One region of the Amedibacterium intestinale genome, then DNA from elsewhere that is predicted to be linked to it. Evidence: a T-box and tRNA genes for the amino acid it is inferred to sense, from the RefSeq annotation. Region 1 holds a T-box; the other regions hold tRNA genes.

Region 1 (5,132 bases):
GTAATAAAAAGAAAATTGAAAAATCCTCCTCATTGTATGATTGTTTATGGAATGTGGAGGATTTTATATTTTGAAATTAGAATTATACATTTAAATCAATATTATTATCATGATGTATACTCATTTTAATCACATAAACAATGGCACTCCTCAATATGAGTAGTGCCATTCATTTTCCTATTTTACAACGATGTTAACAACTCTACCTTTGATAACAATAATCTTACAGATTGTTTTTCCTTCAATTTGGGCCTGTACATTTGGAAGTTTCATAGCTTCTTCTTTTAATGCATCTTCATTTGAACCTGCAGCAATCAAGAATTTACCACGTAATTTTCCATTTACCTGCGCAATGATTTCTACTTCACTTTCTACAAGAACGCTTTCATCATATGTAGGCCAATCTGCATAGGCAATTGTATCTTCCTGTTTCAAGACAACCTGCCACATTTCTTCTCCAAGGTGTGGAGCAAATACAGAAAGCAGTTTTACAAATCCCTTCGCATATTCTTCGTATACTGTTTCTGCTTTGTAACATTCATTCACAAAAATCATCATTTGTGAGATTGCTGTATTGAATCCAAGAGTTTCAATGTCATTTGTAACCTTTTTAACTGTTGCATGATATACCTTATCTAAAGAATGATCGTTTTCTTTCACGATTTTACCAGATTCTGCAATCAAACGATATACACGATCCAGCCATTTACGGCTTCCATCAACACCGCTTTCGCTCCATGGTTTGCTTGCCTCTAAAGGACCCATAAACATTTCATAAATACGAAGGGTATCTGCACCATAATCTCTTACAATATCATCCGGATTGATAACGTTTCCTCTGGATTTACTCATTTTTTCTCCATTAGAACCTAAGATCATTCCCTGATGGCATAGTTTCTGGAATGGTTCTTTTGTTCCTAGAACCCCTTTGTCATATAAGTAATTGTTCCAGAAACGAGAATACAACAAGTGTCCAACTGCGTGTTCACTTCCTCCAATATACAAGTCAACAGGAAGCCAGTGTTCTAATAATTTTTTATCTCCAATAGCCTCTTTGTTTTTAGGATCGATATAACGCATATAATACCAGCTGCTTCCTGCACTACCTGGCATAGTACTTGTTTCACGCTTACCGCCTTTATAATTCAGCCAGTCTACTGCTTTGTTTAATGGAGATTCTCCGGATTTGCTTGGCGCATAATCTTCTAGTTCTGGAAGTGTCAGTGGAAGTTCTTCCATTGGTAAAACTTCATCATGATCTTCATAATGTACGACCGGAATCGGTTCTCCCCAATAACGCTGACGAGCAAAAATCCATTCACGTAAACGATAATTGATCTGTTTTTTACCGCATTTATGTTCTTCTAACCATGCAATCATCGTATCAATTGCTTCTTGTTTTCCCATACCGTTTAAGAAATCAGAATTGATATGTTTTCCATCTTCGGTATAAGCTTCTTTTGTAACATCGCCGCCTTCCAAAACTGGAATGATGTCAATACCAAATTTTTTCGCAAATTCCCAGTCACGTGTATCGTGTGCAGGAACGGCCATGATTGCCCCTGTACCATAGCTTGCAAGTACATAATCACTGATCCAGATTGGTGTTTTCTTATGATTTACAGGATTGATGGCATATGCTCCTGTAAAAACTCCTGTTTTTTCTTTGTTTAATTCAGTACGTTCCAAATCAGATTTAGAAGCACATACTTTCTTATAGCTTTCTACAGCTTCCTTTTGTTCAGGTGTCGTAATTTTATCTACTAATGCATGTTCTGGTGCAAGTACACAATACGTTGCCCCAAACAAAGTATCACAGCGTGTTGTAAATACCGTAAAGCTTTCCTCATGTCCATCTACTTTAAAGTTTACATGCGCACCAACAGATTTTCCAATCCAGTTACGCTGCATTTCTTTTGTAGATTCTGGCCAGTCCAAATCATCCAGCTGTGCCAATAAACGCTCTGCATATTTTGGAATATCCAATACCCATTGTTTCATATTTTTACGAACAACAGGATATCCTCCACGCTCACTTTTTCCATCAATAATTTCATCATTTGCCAAAACCGTTCCCAATTCTTCACACCAGTTTACAGGCATATCCACATTTTTTGCTAAACCATCTTTGTACATCTGTTCAAAGATCCACTGCGTCCATTTGTAATACTGAGGATCTGCGGTAGAAATTTCTTTGCTCCAGTCATAAGAAAAACCAAGCATTTTCAACTGACGCTTAAATGTCTCAATATTAGTTTCTGTAAAACCTGCAGGATGATTCCCTGTTTTAATTGCATACTGTTCTGCAGGAAGCCCAAAAGCATCCCATCCCATTGGATGTAAAACATTAAATCCTTTCATGCGTTTATAACGAGAAACAATATCACTTGCTGTATAACCTTCTGGATGTCCTACATGTAACCCCTGTCCACTTGGATAAGGAAACATATCCAATACATAAAACTTTGGCTTGCTGAAATCATATACATCGGTTTCAAATGTTTTGTTTGTATCCCAATACTCCTGCCATTTCTTTTCTATTTTCTTGTGTTCAAATCCCATACTATCTTTTCCTTTCCAAACATAAAAAAACGTCCTATTCTAAGGACGTCATAAACGCGGTACCACCTTAGTTCCCTGTTTTTTACAGAGCACTCTACTTCTTAACGCGAAGATAAAACGGATAAGTTCTTATCAGGCTCCTTAACAAGTTCCCAAGCTGCATGCTTCGACTTTTCACCAGCCAGTCGACTCTCTAAACCATTTCACAAGGTACTACTTTAATTCAACGCCTTTACCTGTATAAGTTTAATAAACCAGTAAGGTTTTGTCAATATTTCCAGCATAAAAAATGTAACAAAGTCCAAGTCAGTTTGCAGTAAACCATAACCTTAAATACAAGGTTCACTTCAATCAAATCACACGCGATTAAAAACTTGATTCAACGTTATATTGGTGTAATTGAAGCTTTATACCCTTATGCCTTCAGCATATCACATAAGGGTTATGTTCCTATCTTTTATTTCCAATATTTCTTTTTATCCTCATCTGTAACTTTACGAAGGATACGGCATGGATTTCCAACCGCAATAACTCCTTCTGGTATATCTTTTGTTACAACACTTCCAGCACCTATAATACTGTTATTTCCAATTTTTACACCGGGAAGTACCAATACTCCCATCCCAATCCAGACATTATTTCCAACAGAAATAGGATAAGCGTATTCCAGCCCCTGATTTCTTTGTTCTACATCCAAAGGATGTCCTGCGGTAGAAAAAACACAATTAGGGCCAATGAATACATTATCTCCAAATGTTACTTTTGCACCATCTAAAATTACACAATTATGATTGGAACAAAAGTTTTCACCTATTTCAATATGATAGCCATAATCACACCAAAACGGTGCTGTAATACAAAAGGAGTTTCCTGTCTTCTTGAATAAACTGCGAATCAATTGTTCTTGTTCCTCTATTTGTGATGGTCTTAATTGATTATATTGAAAACACTGTTCTTTACAAGAAATCCTGTCTTTCAATAACTCATCATCATAATTTGCGTCATAAAGCAAACCTTGTTTCATTTTCTCTTTTTCTTTCATTTTCTACATATTCTTCCTATCTATCTAATTTATCGAATTGGTGTACCTATTTTCTTCTTTTTCCTCCATGTAGGCGGTAAACCATCATCACCCCAGTATTCATCAATAGAGATAATCTTGTCATTCTGAAACTTTATAAATGAAGTTACATGACAAGAGATAGTTTTATCTAATGAAAAAACATGCACTACAGTAATGACAGTATCTTTTAAATATTCAGTTCGTTGTATTTCCCCATCCCATTTGCCTGGATATTCACAATTTGCTTGAATAAATTCATCTACTGTAAAGTGTTCATTTGTATTATGCCAGTTAATATATGCATTCTCGTGAAAATATGTTTTTAATTCATCTGCTTTTTGATGCAGGCAACATCTCCAATACGCATTTATATTCATTTATTTCACCTCACATATCCTCTTTTTCTTGCTTCTTCTATAAGTTTAGGCTGAATTGATGGATACGTCCATTCTGTTATTAAAGTATCACTAAGAACTATTTTTTCAATTTCACTTTAAATTTTTCCAAAAGAGAAAATATCTGCCACAAAAAGCATTCCGAAGGTCTCCACATTTTCTTCTTTAACCACTCTTGTCTTCCCTGTAACAGAATATACACATACTGGTTTTATCTCAAACTCTTCTGCACCTGTTTCTTCCCTTAATTCTCGACTTGCCGTTTCAAGAATTGTTTCGTTTTCTTCTCTATGACCACCTGCAAGTTCAAATGTATCTCTTTCTTTATGTTTACAGAACACCCATTTTCCATCAGCTTTTGCGATAATGACCGCAAATTTAAGCAGAGAATCTTCTACACTGTCATAAAACTTTACACTTACCATTTTGTATCACCTTCTGATTATACTTTAGAATGTAATCTTTTCCAATCTTCTTCTTTTAAAAGAGTAGTATGTCTTGTGCGTTTTTCATGCAATGCAGCTACTTCTACATCTTTTATTGTGCAGTAATAAGAGAACCCACATTTTTCTTGTACACGTTTTGAATTCATATTTCCTTCGTAATAACCACACCATATTTGTTTCATATCTAAATCTTCAAAACCATGTCGAAGCAGTTCTTCTGCAGCTTCCAGCATATAACCTTTGCCCCAAAAAGGATAAGCAAGCCAATACCCCAATTCACATGCATCCTTGCTTGCTGCCACATCACTTTTCTCATGTAACATTAATTCAATTGCCCCTATTGGTGTTTTTGCATCTCGTAAACAAATGGCATAACATTCTTTTCCCTGTAAAAGATGTTTTATAATAGATAAGCTTTCTTCTACGCTTTTATGTGGAGCCCAGCCGGCTTTTGGACCTACGCGAGGATCTTTCGCATACATATATAAAGCTTCTGCATCACTTTCTTTCCATGGACGCAAAGTCAATCTTTTAGTGTTTAATTCCATAGCATTCACCATCACTCATCTGCTGTATTTTAAAACAATTTCTGCTAATCTTTCCTGACATTGTCCATTTGAACAAATAACACCAGTAGGTTTTAATTCATCAAAAGCATTTTCTACA
Region 2 (5,132 bases), 270 kb from region 1:
TCACGGTACTGGTTCACTATCGGTCACTTGCTTATATTTAGCCTTGACGGATGGTCCCGCCTGCTTCCGACAAGATTTCTCGTGTCTCGCCGTACTCAGGATCCCGCTGGGCTTCCTCACGGTTTCGGATACGGGACTTGCACCCTCTCCGGTCGGCCTTTCAATGCCGTTCTCCTACCATGATTCTTGCCGTATCGCGGTCCTTCAACCCCAGACCTCGGTCTGGTTTGGGCTCCTCCCCTTTCGCTCGCCGCTACTCAGGGAATCACTGTTGTTTTCTTTTCCTCCGGGTACTTAGATGTTTCAGTTCCCCGGGTACCTCTCTCGCAGACTATTTGTTCATCTGCGGATGACATGCTATTACGCATGCCGGGTTCCCCCATTCGGATACCGGCGGATCTTTGCTTACGTACAGCTCCCCGCCGCGTTTCGCCGTTTGTTGCGTCCTTCTTCAGTTTCAAGTGCCTAGGCATCCACCGTACGCCCTTTCTTACTTAATCACCATTAGCTTAGCTTTGAGTTTTCTGTTTGTTTAACTTCAACTCGTGAATTTCTTACAACTTTTCGTTATAGACCTTCTGTTATGTCTTCTGTTATTCAGTTTTCAAAGATCGATTCGGAATGCTTCTCAGCCTTCCAAAACCAAACAGGAAATATCTTTCTCTACACTCTTTCTCCTTAGAAAGGAGGTGATCCATCCCCACGTTCCCGTAGGGATACCTTGTTACGACTTAACCCCAGTCATCGGTCCTACCTTCGACGGCTCACTCCTCACGGTTATGCCACCGGCTTCGGGTATTACCAACTCCCATGGTTTGACGGGCGGTGTGTACAAGGCCCGAGAACGTATTCACCGCAGCATGCTGATCTGCGATTACTAGCGATTCCGACTTCATGGAGTCGAGTTGCAGACTCCAATCCGAACTGAGACGGCCTTTATGAGTTCCGCTCCCCCTCGCAGGTTCGCTTCTCTTTGTAGCCGCCATTGTAGTACGTGTGTAGCCCAGGCCATAAGGGGCATGATGATTTGACGTCATCCCCACCTTCCTCCGGTTTGTCACCGGCAGTCTCGCATGAGTCCCTAACTCAATACTGGTAACATGCGACAAGGGTTGCGCTCGTTGCGGGACTTAACCCAACATCTCACGACACGAGCTGACGACAACCATGCACCACCTGTGTGATGTATAGCTATCTCCCTATCTCTAGGGCATTTACATCCATGTCAAGGCCTGGTAAGGTTCTTCGCGTTGCTTCGAATTAAACCACATACTCCACCGCTTGTGCGGGCCCCCGTCAATTCCTTTGAGTTTCACACTTGCGTGCATACTCCCCAGGCGGAGAACTTATTGCGTTAACTGCAGCACTGAGTCTCCCCAACACTTAGTTCTCATCGTTTACGGCGTGGACTACTAGGGTATCTAATCCTATTTGCTCCCCACGCTTTCGTGCCTCAGTGTCAGTTGCAGGCCAGGCGACCGCCTTCGCCACTGGTGTTCCTCCATATATCTACGCATTTTACCGCTACACATGGAATTCCATCGCCCTCTCCTGCACTCCAGTTCACCAGTTTCCAAAGCCAACAGCAGTTGAGCTGCTGCCTTTTACTTCGGACTTAATGTACCACCTGCGCACCCTTTACGCCCAATGATTCCGGATAACGCTCGCCACCTACGTATTACCGCGGCTGCTGGCACGTAGTTAGCCGTGGCTTTCTGGTAAGCTACCGTCACTTCAGTATCATTTCCTCTACTGACCGTTCTTCACTTACAACAGAGCTTTACGATCCGAAGACCTTCTTCACTCACGCGGCATTGCTCGTTCAGGGTTCCCCCCATTGACGAAAATTCCCTACTGCTGCCTCCCGTAGGAGTTTGGGCCGTGTCTCAGTCCCAATGTGGCCGTTCGCCCTCTCAGGTCGGCTACGCATCGTCGCCTTGGTGTGCCGTTACCACTCCAACCAGCTAATGCGCCGCAGGTCCATCCATGTTCGCACCTTTGCAGGTCCTTTAATGAATACGAGATGCCTCCTATTCACCTATCCGGTTTTAGCTACCGTTTCCAGCAGTTATCCCGGGCACATGGGCAGGTTACCTACGTGTTACTCACCCGTTCGCCACTGAGCTCTTACAGAAGCAAGCTTCCATATTCGCTCCGTTCGACTTGCATGTATTAGGCATGCCGCCAGCGTTCATCCTGAGCCAGGATCAAACTCTCCATTTGATTTTAGCTCAAAACGTTTTCTGCTAACGTTTTTTCTTTTGTTTTGTTATCTTTTTCATTGTTTGAAATTGACGTTTCCTGTTTAGTTTTCAAAGACCGAGCCAAGCTCTCTCGCTTGGTGCTCGTATATATTACCACCCGCTCTTCCCTATGTCAACATTTTTTTACTCTTTTTTTTAATTTTTTTCGAGATTTTTTTCTTTTCTCTTTTCCTGCAGCGCTCTAAACTGCCTTCTTATGAATTTATCTTTCATACAAAAACTCCGCATTTGGACATTCATCCAATGGCGGAGTTTTTCTTTTAGTGATGTTCATACACTTTGATTCGGTTTACTGCTTTTGTAAGAGCTACTTCTGCACGATTGATGTTTGTTTTGTCATCTTGTTTCGCCAGACGTCTTTCTGCTCTTTCTTTTATGGTGATTTCAAAACCATACACAATAAATGCTATTATCAAAATATTAATCCACATCACATCATACCTTCTGCCATGCCATTTTACATTCTCAACACCTGACTTTAAAAATAGAATTAATAACAGGTTTGACTCATCATCAAAAAGTAAACAGGGCTTCTTTTTCTAAAATGTTAAATAATGTTTATGGACATTGATTTAATGAATCGCAGCAAAACATGGTAGATAAATTAAACTCATTATAAATTATTGCCAAACCAAAATACAGGCACAAAAAAAGCCTTTATTCAAGGCTTTCATTATCACATGGTGCCCGAGGCCGGACTCGAACCGGCACGGTATCGCTACCGACGGATTTTGAGTCCGTTGCGTCTACCAGTTTCACCACTCGGGCATTGCTCAGTTATTATATATCAACGCAAAATAAAATGCAATACTTTTTTTATTTTTTTAATACTTTTTTTCGTGCCAAAGGTTGTAAAATAAAACTGGAATTAAGTTAGGGATATAAAAGCTAACATTTATACCTAACCACTGCGCTCCTCTACCCTCTCTAAGAAATGAAAAAAGTTCATAGATGTCATATTATAAAGTTTACACACATTATAAAAGAAACCTCTATGAACACTATTACTCTATCACAAAAAACAAATATCTTTCTTTCCTACATTATAAATACATCATCAATTCCTGCATCAAACTCAATACGGAACACTCTTCCTTCAAACAAAGCATCAGGATTTTTTTATTTTTCTCTACTTAGCGATATGCAGTTACATAGAACAAAATATAAAATTATTAGCTCTTGTTTTAATCGTTTTCTAAACTATAGACTTCACTTTTATCAATATAACCATATTCTACCATTGCTTCTAATACATATTTTTGTCTATTTCGTGCAGCATCCAAATGATTACTTAATTGATAATTACTTGGAGATTGTGGCAATCCTGCCAATAGACTTGCTTCATCCAATGTTAATTTACTTGGATTTTTTAAAAAGTATCCCTGACTTGCTTCCAGTATCCCTATATGATTATCACCATAATTTATAATATTTAGATACAGCTCTAAAATTTCATCCTTTGACAACTGTTTTTCTAAATCATACGCAACAAACAATTCACTAACTTTCCGTATGTAATTCGCACTGTAATCAAAATACATGTTTTTTGCCAATTGCTGAGTTATGGTGCTTCCTCCTCCCACAATACCTTTAGATATAACATTTTGAACTAGTGCTCGTAACATTGAAATGTAATCAACACCTCCATGTTCATAGAATCGATGATCCTCTATGGCAACAGTTGCTTTTATTAAATATGGACTAACTTCTTCTAATGTTACATAATTCTCATTACTTCTTATTTCGCTTACCTGTTCTTTAATCGGTGTTTCTTTGATTACCTTTCTATAATTCATATATCCAACACCCAAAATAAAAACACCACACATTAACAAAAGCACAAAAATAAATGTTAAGCTCTTTTTTAATACTTTCATAAAGAATACACCTCATGTGTATTATAACATAATCATTTTTAACCAATCTTACAATACTGTTATAATTTGTAAACAAAAAATACGGTTTCCCGTATTTTTATTATCTATTTGCATTAACTGATTTCATTATTTGCTTAATTTGTGCTTCAGAAGGTTTTCTTCCCATCTGTAAAAACATTGCACGAATCATTTTTTCATTAATTGGTGGGTTTTCTTTTAATTCTTTCTCAAATTTTTTCTTTGTGAAATAGAAACCAAGAAAGCCTCCTATAACTAAACCTACTAAAGTAAACATTATTGAAGTCAAAAAATCCATAGATATGATTCCTCCTAACAGCAAACCTATTTTACTATTTTTATTGAAAATTTACAATAGTTTTATAAAAAAAACAATTTACTACACCATTACAGAGTAGGGATACTTTCTTTTAATACACTCTATACATGGATTATTATTATCCTCCGTATAAAATACCCCCTCTTTTATATAAAGAAAATACCTTTTTTTCTCTATACTATCTTCAAAACAAATACAATCATCTTCATAACATATGATTTCATTAGATAAGAAACTTTGTAAAGATTTAACAAATGATTTTGCATCTATAGTCATCAAAATCATTTCCTTCTGTTCCTTTTCCATCCCCATAATCTGCTTAAGTAATATTGGATATTTTTCAAACACTTCATAAAAGCAGGGATTTAATGGATAAATATAAGACATATAATCACCACTTTCATTCTAATAAAAAACGCTCAAAAAAAATGTCAGTTTTTGATATTTTTATTTTTTTTAGGTCTATATTCCAGAAAAATCACACTTAGGAAAATGAGAATTGCTCCTAACATCATCAATGGTGTCATCACTTCGTGTAACAACAAATAAGAAAATAATGATGCAAACAAAGCTTCCATAGAAAGAATTAGCGATGCACTGTTTGCACTTGTAAATTTTTGTGCATATGTCTGCAATAAGTATGCCAGCAATGTA
Region 3 (5,132 bases), 680 kb from region 1:
TTCGTATTTTTTATAAGCATCTGTCATCAACATTGCACGTTCCATAAAAATGTGTGGTGTAGTTTCTTCACTTTGAAGTCTAAGCTTTTTGATACGATCATTCATTCCTCTAAGTTCCATTGTTTATCCTCCTATCTTCACCTGTTTGAAACCATGTTCCTCAAATAGAACTTTCAGCTTTTCCATATGCTCTTTGCTAGGCACTTTTAAATCTTTTGCTGGATATTCACGCCCCAGCTTTTCATACTTACTGCTTCCCGTATTGTGATATGGCAATAAATTTACCTTTACAATTCCGATTCTTTCTTTTAGATATTTGATAATATCCATCATTGTTTCTTCATCACTGTTTACAGGTTCTACAACCGGAATTCGAATATTGATATTAGCATTGTTATCAGCTAAAAATTCCAAATTACGTAAAATTAAATCATTTGATTTTCCCATATACTTCTGATGTACTTCATCATCTAATGTTTTGATATCATATAAGAATGTATCAACATATGGCAATAATCGCTCATAATTTTCTTTTGGTGCATAACCACAGGTATCAATTGCGATATTATAATCTTTTTCTTTTAATGCTTTGCATAATTCTTCCAGATATTCCATATCCTGTGTCATAACTTCTCCACCTGATAAAGTTACTCCACCGCCACTTTCTTCATAAAAGTGAGCATCTTTATTGATGATTTTCATCAATTCTTTAATGCTGTAAGTTTTCCCTACAATTTCACGATTATTTTGAACACAATAATCTAAACAATCTGCACACAATACACATTTTGAAGGATCTGTGTGGGCTATTCCATCACTTTCCACTGTAATAGCATCATGTGTACATGCTTTCTCGCAATATCCACATCCCGTACACTTTTCTTTTGTAAACATTAATTCAGGGGTATATTTCTGACTTTCTGGATTGTGACACCACCAGCAGTTCAACAAACACCCTTTGAAGAAAACTGTTGTACGAATGCCATCTCCGTCATGTACAGAATATTTCTGAATATTCACTATGGTAGGCTCTTTCATATCGTCTCTCCTGTTTCTTTAAAAAGGTTTGGGGTATTAATCGTAATGAATTTTACAACCTTGTTTGTCTGATTACTCCAGTTATGCGCTCTTGTAGAAAGATAATGTGCACAATCGCCAGGATATAGATCATAAACTTCGTTTTCAACCTTCAAAGTTAAAATCCCCTCTAAAACATAAACGAATTCCTCTCCTTCATGAGAATATGTTAAAGATTCTTCTACTTCTTTCTGCGGAAGGATTTCTACCAGTTTTGGTAACATTTCAGCCTGGGTAACCATATTTGTCATTAAATATTCAATGATGGAACCACCCTCAATTCTAAGAATTTCTTTTTCGTAGCTTCTTAGCACTACTTTTTCTTTTGATTTTGGCTGATCCATGAAGTAACTCATTTCTACATTTAAAGCCTTTGCGACTTTTTTTAATGTATCTTGAGCAATTGATGTTAATCCTCGTTCCAGCTGTGATAAAAAGCCAATGGATAAATCGGTTGCTTCACTAATATCCTTAAGTGTCATCTTATTTTCCGTACGCTTTTGTTTTATCAGTTCTCCAATATTCTTATTCATTACTTCCCTCCTCGTCTTTACATTACTAATTATATATTTCACAAGTGAAGCTGTCTATACTCTTCTTAAATTTTTACCTCAATTTGTTAAAAAAATAACAAAAATAAGCCAATTTCATATAAAAAAGAATTTAATATACCATCTTTTTACCTTATTTTCTATTGATTTGCTTAAAAACTTTTGATTCACTAATGAAAACGGTGTCATTTTTCACAAGTAATCTATTTAAACGTACTTTCTTCTATGCACTTTATTGTTACATTTTGAATACTTTATAAATAAAAAAAACGGCCGATATAGAGCCGTTATAATACATATTTGGTGCAGGAGAAGAGATTTGAACTCTCACGCGATTGCTCGCACTGCCGCCTGAAGACAGCGTGTCTGCCATTCCACCACTCCTGCAGTACCATATACTAGTATATGATACTATTTATTGTCTTTTTTGTCTATAGTTTTTTGTAAATTGCGATAATGATTACCCAAATAAATTATAGTATTTTAGACGAAATTTTCGTTCAAATAAATACGATAAAAAAGCACTTTCAGGACATCAGCCATACGTTTTTTTACTATGTGGAAAACTTTTTTTCAAAACTTAAAGCATTAAATGCTGATTGAGGGGAAAGTGCCTTGTGAAAGGTTATAGTCAAGCTTTAGAGGCATTCATTGGCTGCTCTAAATCATATGAGACTTGTTGAAACAGGACAGACAAAAGTCCTTGTCATGCCTTTGAAATTAAAGATTATACAAACAGAAATATTGTGATGTATCATTGAAAAGAGTTGGCTTGCACTGAGATAGTTCTATTTTTCTTTATACTCTAAAATCATTTCCTCTGTCAAATACTCATCGCTCATACAGTGCAGATCCGATACTCCTTCGCTGATTAGACGATAAATGGTTGAGTGATAGAAAAAGCTTAAGGCCTCATCCAAGGATAAGTTTTCTTTTTTCGAAAATCGCTCAATAATTCGAGTATATTTTTTTTGTAATAAAATAGGATTGGCAATCAAAGCTGTTCACTCCCCTCATAGTGCAAATATTCATCAAGAGCTTTCTGTGTTCGAAAACATATTTGTAAGTTTGGCTTTTCATAGCGCAGGCGGCGAATAGCTTCCCCTTTGCCAATTAGATTATCAAAATAAAGCTCAACGGTATTAAATACCTTATCATTGGCGACACCGCCAATCACTATATCATAATTAGTTGTATCAGTTCCGCTTCTGCATTTCAAAATGAAGTCGAGCCATTCTTCAGAATAGCTTTCAAATTTCAAAATCTGGAGTTCCTGATAAGCATTTTCATCAAAACTGTAGCGAGAAACAATTCCTTTTTTACCACGACGCTTGAATTTTTCACACCACTTTACTGCCTGTTCATAAATAGGTGTTGTGTAAAAACCACGTCCAAAATCAACATTTTTTCTGGAATGTAATAAATCTGGAGTTTGGACATCCACATAGGAGCCATGATATAAAATCATAATTGGATACCCCTTTCTTCCATTAAACCAATAATATCATCTATGATATAGTCCTTGCTTTGGGTATGAAGCATTTCATACTCTGGTACGATATAGCTATGTAAAATATCGCTTTTTTCAGTCAACGCCCGATAAACTTCTTCGGCATTTTTTCCCAGTCTAATGGCAATATTTTCGATACAGAATACAGCGAATTCCAGCTCATCTGTATTAGTTATTTTAGAGTTATCTAACATGGTTGAAACACCCCCTGTTATTCGTATTTAAAGTAGTTTGTATCATCATAATCTCCAAAATCATCTTTCAAGAAATCTGACTTTTTAATGTACATGTGATTTACCAGCTTTCTTTTTATTTATATTCTATTTTATCTCTACTTGTCGGTGAATAGTAACTAGCGATTTCCATCTAAAAAAAACATCGTAAAGGTTGCCCTAGACAATAACACATCTTCATCATTAAAGATAAATACCTCATATACACCTGTTGTTCTTCCAGCAGAAATCTTCTGTGCAATTCCGATAAGTTTTCCACCTTTTCCTGGCTTTATATAATTTATCGTACCAGATAAAGTTACACTGTCTCTTCCACTTGTAAAACTTGCGGCTCCTGCTGCAGTATCTGCCAAAGAGAATAAAGCCCCACCATGAACAAACCCATGTATATTCAAAATATGCTTATCTATACGCATTTCTACTTTTGCATACCCTTCTTTTACTTCTACCACTTTCATGTCATTGCTTTGCAGATACATACTAGAGGAATTTAATCTTTTTTGTAATTGTTCCATAGATTCCATAATAATTTCTCCATTCTTTATCCTTCTTGTATTTTACCATATCTAATCCACTATATACAAAAAATGATAAAAGAAGGAAGAATACAAACTTCCTCCTTCTTAATTTCTATAATTTTCTCTACTATTTAGAAACTCGGGAGTTTGACACATATAAAATTTCATAAATTTACTATGGCGCTTTAAACAGGCGCTTTTCTTTTACTTTTTTTGTCAAATTTTATGTTCTATTATGTGCTATATTGTGCTATATGTGTTATTATTATATTGGGTGATGAATATGTACGTTGCAATCAATGGCACTGGCAATTCCAAAAGCATTTATATTATGAGTTCTTATCGCAAAAACAATGGTAAAACTTCTAGTCGCATTTTTAGAAAGCTTGGTCGATTAAATGACCTGCTTCCTCAATTTGATAATAATGAAGAAAAATTATTGGAATGGGCTCGTTCTGAAGCTAAAAAGGACACTTTATCCCATCAACAGGATACTGCACCTGTTCTCATACCTTTCTCTAGCGACAAAAAAATCAAAAAAAATGAAGTTTTGTTATTTAATGTTGGCTACCTATTCCTTCAATCCATCTGTTCCAATCTTCATTTTGACAATATTTGTCGTAATATTAAGAATCATCATAAATTCGAATATGATATCCATCGCATCCTCTGCGATCTTGTCTACGCTCGTGTTCTATATCCTTCCAGTAAACGCTCTTCTTTCTCTTTCGCTCATTCTCTGCTGGAACAGCCAAAGTATAAATTACAGGATATCTATCGTTCCTTATCTATATTGGCCGAGGAATCTGATTACATACAGGCGGAAGTTTATCGAAATTCTAACTTTCTTCATAAAAGAAACACAAAAGTTCTTTATTATGACTGTACGAACTATTACTTTGAAATCGAACAAGAAGATGAACTTAAAAAATACGGAAAAAGCAAAGAACATCGTCCAAATCCTATCGTAGGCATGGGGTTATTCATGGATGGAGATGGTTTCCCTTTAGCTTTTGATATCTTTCCCGGAAATCAAAACGAACAGAAATCCTTGAAACCATTAGAACATAAAGTTATTCAGGATTTCGACTGTTCCGAATTCATCTACTGCTCAGACAGTGGACTGGCATCACAGAATAACAAACTGTTCAATGATATAGGAGGAAGATCCTATGTCATTACACAGTCATTAAAAAAATTAAAGAAAGAAGATAGAGATATCGCTTTAAATACGAAACAATAT

The links. The T-box of region 1 lies ahead of leuS (leucine--tRNA ligase). A T-box ahead of a tRNA ligase gene usually reads a tRNA of that ligase, here a tRNA-Leu.
Region 2: it encodes a tRNA-Leu, which carries the amino acid that the T-box ahead of leuS (leucine--tRNA ligase) is inferred to sense. The anticodon was not compared.
Region 3: it encodes a tRNA-Leu, which carries the amino acid that the T-box ahead of leuS (leucine--tRNA ligase) is inferred to sense. The anticodon was not compared.

The regions. Positions count from the first base shown of each region.
Region 1 covers NZ_AP019711.1:728,990-734,121, forward strand. The annotation lists gene leuS (leucine--tRNA ligase) at 178-2,562, opposite strand; T-box leader at 2,601-2,798, opposite strand; gene A9CBEGH2_RS03685 (sugar O-acetyltransferase) at 3,020-3,604, opposite strand; gene A9CBEGH2_RS03690 (nuclear transport factor 2 family protein) at 3,634-4,002, opposite strand; gene A9CBEGH2_RS03695 (NUDIX hydrolase) at 4,119-4,445, opposite strand; gene A9CBEGH2_RS03700 (GNAT family N-acetyltransferase) at 4,463-5,026, opposite strand; gene A9CBEGH2_RS03705 (inositol monophosphatase family protein) at 5,030-5,132, opposite strand, start outside.
Region 2 covers NZ_AP019711.1:459,421-464,552, reverse strand. The annotation lists rRNA gene A9CBEGH2_RS02350 (23S ribosomal RNA) at 1-500, opposite strand, end outside; rRNA gene A9CBEGH2_RS02345 (16S ribosomal RNA) at 683-2,223, opposite strand; gene A9CBEGH2_RS02340 (ATP synthase delta/epsilon chain alpha-helix domain-containing protein) at 2,525-2,695, opposite strand; tRNA gene A9CBEGH2_RS02335 (tRNA-Leu) at 2,946-3,032, opposite strand; gene A9CBEGH2_RS02330 (transglycosylase domain-containing protein) at 3,449-4,141, opposite strand; gene A9CBEGH2_RS02325 (YneF family protein) at 4,242-4,457, opposite strand; gene A9CBEGH2_RS02320 (hypothetical protein) at 4,539-4,865, opposite strand; gene A9CBEGH2_RS02315 (DMT family transporter) at 4,910-5,132, opposite strand, start outside.
Region 3 covers NZ_AP019711.1:47,683-52,814, reverse strand. The annotation lists gene hypD (trans-4-hydroxy-L-proline dehydratase) at 1-120, opposite strand, end outside; gene A9CBEGH2_RS00230 (trans-4-hydroxy-L-proline dehydratase activase) at 124-1,038, opposite strand; gene A9CBEGH2_RS00225 (helix-turn-helix domain-containing protein) at 1,035-1,610, opposite strand; tRNA gene A9CBEGH2_RS00220 (tRNA-Leu) at 1,930-2,015, opposite strand; gene A9CBEGH2_RS00215 (DUF3791 domain-containing protein) at 2,417-2,626, opposite strand; gene A9CBEGH2_RS00210 (DUF3990 domain-containing protein) at 2,623-3,096, opposite strand; gene A9CBEGH2_RS00205 (DUF3791 domain-containing protein) at 3,093-3,332, opposite strand; gene A9CBEGH2_RS00200 (PaaI family thioesterase) at 3,491-3,895, opposite strand; gene A9CBEGH2_RS00195 (IS1634 family transposase) at 4,173-5,132, shown strand, end outside.